DNA from 2 places in the Roseibium sp. MB-4 genome. Region 2 is predicted to be linked to the other one. Evidence: predicted binding sites of a transcription regulator. Region 2 holds the regulator's gene; the other holds the start of a gene.
What was found. The regulator PhoB, encoded in region 2, activates phosphate uptake and scavenging genes when phosphate is short. The targets are predictions, from matches to a motif close to TGTCATNNANCTGTCAT.

Region 1 (3,206 bases), on a different contig from region 2:
ATCAACCTGAACCCGGTCGTTGGCTACAAGATCAACGAGATGTTCTCTGTCGCGATCGGTCCGCAGATCCAATATGCGGATGTTCGCCTGACGAATGCCTCAGCGTCTCCGACTATTCCAGGCGCTACCCTGTTTCCGGGTCAGCAGCTTGATGGTGACGGTGTCGGCGTTGGTATGACGGCCGGCGTCACGATCAAACCAACCGCGACCACGGAAATCGGCATCGGTTACCGCTCTGCGATCTTTACCGACATTGATGGGACGATCGCTGCTCCAAACCCGGCGAACCCGTTCACGACGGCCGTCACGAACGTGAAAACCGTGCTTGCAACGCCGGACATGGTCACTCTTTCGGCAAAGCAGAGCATCACAGACGACATTCGTGTCCTCGGTACTTTCGAGTGGACAAACTGGAGCCGCTTGAAAGAGCCGCAGATCACGGCTGATGCGACCGGCGCCACCGTGACCACGCTGCCGTTCAACTACAATGACGGCTACTTCGTCGCGCTCGGTGGTGAGTACGACTTCAATGACAAGCTGACCTTCCGCGCCGGTGCAGCGTATGAGTGGTCACCGATCGATGATCAAATCCGGTCTGCGCGCCTTCCGGACAACGATCGTATCTGGGTAAGCGCCGGTGCGTCCTACGTCTTCAACGAGCACTTCTCGTTTGATCTTGGCTACACGCATATCTTTGGTACAGACACCGATCTGAACCTTGTCCCGGGTCACCAGGACTACAGCGCTTCGAAGGGATCGCTGACCGGTTCCGTCGACTCTTCAGTCGACATCCTGACAGCGTCAGTTCGCATCAAGTTCTGATCAGCTGCCAGACTGGTTTTGAAAATTCTGCCGGCCCGCGATCGCGGGCCGGCTTTTTTGTCAGAATGCTGCCGGGTAAAGGCCGCCGTCCATGAGAATGTTCTGCCCGGTGATGTAGCCGGCGTGTGCGGAGCACAAAAAGGCACAGGTCTGGCCGAACTCCTCGGCTGTTCCAAAACGGCGTGCGGGTATTTCCGCAGCCTGGCTTGCGCGAATGGCTTCCACTGTCTGACCGGACTGTTGTGCGGAGCGTTCAAACCCACCCCTCAGCCGGTCCGTATCCATTTTGCCTGGCAGCAGATTGTTGACCGTGACACCATGCGGAGCCAGCTGGCGGCAAACACCTGCCAGGAATGCTGTCAGACCGGCGCGGGCGCCGCTGGAAAGGTCCAGGCCTTCAATCGGCATCTTCACGGACAAGGACGTGATGTTGACGATCCTGCCAAAGCCACGGGCCTTCATTCCGGGGGTGACCGCCTGGATCAATTCGATCGGTGTCACGAAGTTCTGGATGGCACCTTCCAGCAAGGCAGCGCGATTGAGTTCTGTATAGTCCTTGCGAGGCGGGCCGCCATTGTTGTTGACCAGTATGTCGGGCTCCGGGCAGGCCGTCAGGAGAGCGGTTTGTCCTTCCGGTGTTGAAACGTCGGCAGCGATGACACTGACCTTGACCTGAAAGGTGTCCGTCAGATGCGCGCGGGTTGCTTCCAGGGCATCTTTATCGCGCCCGTTAATCACCAGGTCACATCCGGCCTCTGCGAGCGCTTCTGCGCAACCTCTGCCAAGCCCGCGGCTTGATGCGCACACGATTGCCGACTTGCCGCGCAATCCCAAATCCATGATCGATCTCCCAAATTTCGAAGGTGAGGTTTGCGAGACCATATGAAAGGAAACCCGCTGCGGCTATCCCTTAAGCGATGGACCTGCATGATTGTGAGTCCCTGAGTGAGCGCGCTGAAACGCATATGTTGGCGCGGCTAAGGGAAAGACCCTCCAATGACTTTAGGAAAACGCAACGTCAGGCCGCCTCAAACCCCGTCTGTCATAATAGTGAAACTTGAATCGCGTCTATAGCGGTCCAATGGATCTAGGAGACGTGCAATGTCCACTTCGGAGACATCGCGGCATTACAGGGCCTTGTTTATTTCAGACGTACATCTGGGCACTCGCGGGTGCCAGGCAGAGCTTCTGCTTGACTTCCTGAAGGACAATGACGCCGAGACAATTTATCTCGTCGGCGACATTGCAGATGGCTGGCGGTTGAAGCGGTCCTGGTATTGGCCGCAGCTCCACAACGATGTGGTTCAGAAGATCCTGCGCAAAGGCCGCAAGGGCTCTCGAGTTGTCTATATTCCTGGAAATCACGATGAGTTTCTTCGCAGCTTCCTAGGTACGCACTTCGGCGGTGTGGAAGTCACCGACAGCATCATCCATGAAACCGCAGACAATCGGCGGTATCTGGTGATCCATGGGGATCAGTTCGATGTGGTGATCCGCCATGCCAAGTGGCTCGCGTTCTTTGGGGACAAAGCTTACGTCACAGCGCTTGGTGTCAACACGGTGCTGAACGCCGTGCGCCGCCGGCTTGGCCTGACCTACTGGTCTTTGTCAGCTTGGGCGAAGCTGAAAGTCAAAAATGCAGTCAGTTTCATCGGGCGCTTCGAGGAGGCTCTTTCCGACGAAGCGCGTCGTCAGGGCGTCGACGGTGTCATCTGCGGTCACATCCACCATGCAGCAAGCCGTGACGTCAACGGCATTCACTACATCAACACTGGCGATTGGGTTGAAAGCTGCACAGCGGTTGCCGAACATCATGATGGAACCTTTGAGGTGATCAGATGGGTAGAACAAGCCCAAACCGGAGCCCAAACGGCGAAGCCACAGGAAGCTCCGGTCGCCGCATGAGTTCCATTCTTGTTGTCACGGATGCCTGGCATCCGCAGATCAATGGCGTCGTGCGCTCGCTTGAACGCACAGCTGACGAACTCCGCGCCATGGGCGTTCGCATGGAGTTTTTGACCCCGCAGGCATTCAAAACACTTCCGTGCCCGACATATCCAGAAATCCGTCTGTCTTTGACGCACAAGGGCACCGTGCGGCGGATGATGGATGAATTCGACTGTGAACATCTGCACATAGCGACCGAAGGTCCGCTTGGCCTGCTTGCAGCTGCGATCGCCAAAAAGCGCGGACAGCCGTTCACCACCAGTTATCACACACGGTTTCCAGAGTATGTTTCTGCCCGGATGCCGGTGCCGTTGTCCTGGTCTTATGCCTGGATGCGTCGCTTCCACAACGCCGGCAACGGCTGCATGGTGGCAACGACTTCGCTGGAGAACGACCTGAGAGACCGCGGCTTCCGGAACTTGATGCGCTGGTCGCGC
Region 2 (3,206 bases):
CCGATCGCGACCGCCAAGGTTGAGGAGCTGATCGACGAGTTGCGCGAGAACTACACGATCGTGATCGTAACGCACTCCATGCAGCAGGCCGCTCGCGTGTCTCAGCGCACTGCATTCTTCCACTTGGGAATTCTGGTTGAAGAAGGTCCAACACAGGATATCTTCACCAACCCGGTGGACAAGCGTACGCAGGACTACATTACCGGCCGCTTCGGTTAACCGGATCGCACATTTTTTCGAAGGGACACAGGATGTCTGAACATACAGTCACGGCTTATGATGACGAATTGAACGTCATGGCCGGCCGGATCGCTGAAATGGGCGGTCTTGCAGAAAAAGCATTTGCAGAAGCCGTTTCCGCCCTCGTGTCCGGGGACACTGATTTGGCGCGCCGCGTGATTGATCAGGATCGCCGTCTTGATGCGCTGCACCAGGACGTCGAGGAAGGCCTGATTGCAATGATCGTGCGCCGTCAGCCGATGGGGCAAGATCTGCGCGAAATCACAGCCGCCAGCCGGATCGCGAACGATCTGGAGCGTGTTGGCGATCTTGCAAAGAACGTTGCCAAGCGGGCAATCGCAATCGACAACGACATTCAGAGCAAGAAGTTGGCAATCGGCGTGGAGCACATGACCGAGCTAGCCCTTGGGCAGCTGAAAAAGGTTCTGGATGCCTACACCGGACGCAATGCAGAGGCTGCGCGCCACGTGCAGGAAGCTGATGCCGAAGTCGATGCGATCTACACCTCTCTGTTCCGCGAACTTCTGACGTACATGATGGAAGATCCACGGGTGATCACCTCCTGCGTCCATCTTCTATTCTGTGCGAAGAATATCGAGCGGATCGGCGATCATGCCACCAACATTGCCGAAAACGTCTTCTTCATGGTGACGGGCGAGCGGCTTCCGGAAGACCGCACCAAGGTTGATGAAACCGGCGCTATGTGAGTTGCCAGAGCCCGCCTGAGCGGGTTGTGAAGCAGGAACTGTAAGCCGGCGCTTTAGTGCCGGCTGAGGGAATTGGAGCGAGAATTCATGCCGAAGGTCCTCATCGTCGAAGACGAAGAACCGTTGAGCCTTCTGTTGCGGTACAATCTGGAAGCTGAAGGATACGCCGTCGAGACCTGTGTCCGCGGCGACGAGGCGGAAATCCGCCTCCGGGAAACCCAGCCGGACCTTTTGTTGCTGGACTGGATGTTGCCCGGACTGTCCGGAATCGAACTGTGCCGGCGCCTGCGGGCACGCGAAGACACCGAGCGCTTGCCGGTCATCATGCTCACGGCGCGCGGCGAGGAAGCCGAGCGCATCAGAGGCCTGTCGACCGGAGCGGACGACTACGTGGTCAAACCGTTCTCAGTGCCCGAACTGATGGCGCGTGTCCGCGCGATCTTGCGGCGGGCAAGCCCGGAGGTGGTGTCCACGATGCTGCGCTCCGGCGACATCGAACTTGACCGGGAAACACACCGCGTCCGGCGCAGCACCAAGGAAATCCATTTGGGGCCAACAGAGTTTCGCCTTCTGGAATTCCTGATGACCGCACCAGGCCGGGTCTTTTCACGCGAACAGCTCTTGGATGGTGTTTGGGGGCACGATGTGTATGTGGATGAACGCACGGTCGATGTTCACGTAGGCCGGCTGCGCAAAGCGCTGAACAAGGGCAAGGCGAAAGACCCGATCCGCACGGTGCGCGGGGCTGGTTATGCCTTCAACGACCAGTTCACGGCAGCCTGATCGAGACTTTCAAGACAAACAAAAAAGCCCGCCAAATCGGCGGGCTTTTTCTTGGGTATTTCGAGATCAGGAAGCCTGGGCAACACTGGTCTTGTTGTTGGCGCTCCGGCGGCGGTCTGCGACCGGCTGGTAAGCGATCTTGCAGTGGTAGGGGCAGTAGGGAACGCCGGCTTCGGAAACCTGACCGCAGAAGTAGAAGTCTTCTGTCGCCGGATCGCCGATCGGCCACTTACAGGTGCGCTCAGTTAACGTCAGGATAGTCGCCCGCTTGGACATCGGAACAACGTCAGCGATCGGTTCTGCAACGGGTTGAACCTCTGCGACCGGGGCTGGCGTCGGCTCCATCTTCAGCGCTGCGGAACCTTGGGTCTGCGGCTGTGTTTGCGGACGTTTCGGTGCCGATTGAGACGCCGGATTGGCCGTTGTGCGGGGACGGCGCGGTTTCGCGCTTGAAGAAGAAGACTTTGCGCGGCCGGAAAGACCAAGCCGGTGTACCTTGCCAATCACCGCGTTCCGGGTGACACCGCCAAGCTCACCCGCAATCTGGCTTGCACTCAAACCATCGCTCCAGAGCTTCTTCAAAAGCTCAACTCGTTCGTTCGTCCAACTCATTGCCGCACCCCTTGCCAAGGCCAGTGACTGGCCAAAATCCCGTTATTGGACACGCGAACGCAAGTCCATTATGGCATATCTTGTGCCTCTATTTGATACGCCGCACGAGATGTCGTGTCTGATTAGTCAAAGGTTACAATAACGTTAATTTGTGAAGCAACCGTCAGGCTGCAGTGAGTTGGGGATGAACGGACTTTTCCCCAACAGATGCGAGGTCCTTGAGACTTTTACATAAAACAGCCCGAACCCCGGCAATGGCCATTTCCATTGACAGGCGGGGACCTCGGCAGTGTATAAGGATCTTGCAACGTGCCGCCGCTTTGGCGGCACATTGCGTTTTTGGCCTGTAATTAAGGCGATGCCCCGGAGTTCCGACGGTCCGATACCAGTGGCGCTTCCGGCGGCCAAAGGAGACTAAAGAGGTATGTCCGCGTCCGCGCTTTTTGGAAACTACGCAAGATCGAACCTGTCATTCGATCACGGGGAAGGTGTCTGGCTTGTTACGAGTGACGGCCGACGATTTCTCGATTGCGGGTCCGGGATCGCGGTAAATTCGCTCGGACATGCTCATCCGCATCTGGTCCAGGCTCTTCAGGATCAGGCGGCCAAGCTCTGGCATATTTCCAATCTGCACCAGATGCCGGATGGCGCGCGGTTTGCGCAGCGCCTCACCGATGCAACATTTGCTGACAAGGTACTGTTCGTGAATTCCGGCGCCGAAGCAATGGAAGCGGCGATCAAGTGTGCCCGGCGTTATCACTATGACCGCAATGAGCAGGACCGGTATCAGATCGTGACCTTTGAAGGCGCTTTCCATGGCCGGACACTCGGCACGATCGCAGCAGGTGGCCAGGCGAAATATCT

Region 1: the regulator PhoB is predicted to act here: its motif matches at 1,863-1,879, upstream of ACVDG4_RS12460 (UDP-2,3-diacylglucosamine diphosphatase).

The regions. Positions count from the first base shown of each region.
Region 1 is NZ_JBRKQB010000002.1:297,394-300,599, reverse strand. Features, by position in the region: gene ACVDG4_RS12470 (OmpP1/FadL family transporter) at 1-822, shown strand, start outside; gene ACVDG4_RS12465 (SDR family oxidoreductase) at 883-1,662, opposite strand; gene ACVDG4_RS12460 (UDP-2,3-diacylglucosamine diphosphatase) at 1,924-2,727, shown strand; gene ACVDG4_RS12455 (glycosyltransferase family 4 protein) at 2,724-3,206, shown strand, end outside.
Region 2 is NZ_JBRKQB010000001.1:2,013,461-2,016,666, reverse strand. Features, by position in the region: gene pstB (phosphate ABC transporter ATP-binding protein PstB) at 1-219, shown strand, start outside; gene phoU (phosphate signaling complex protein PhoU) at 252-947, shown strand; gene phoB (phosphate regulon transcriptional regulator PhoB) at 1,035-1,730, shown strand; gene ACVDG4_RS09325 (GcrA family cell cycle regulator) at 1,797-2,342, opposite strand; gene ACVDG4_RS09320 (aspartate aminotransferase family protein) at 2,767-3,206, shown strand, end outside.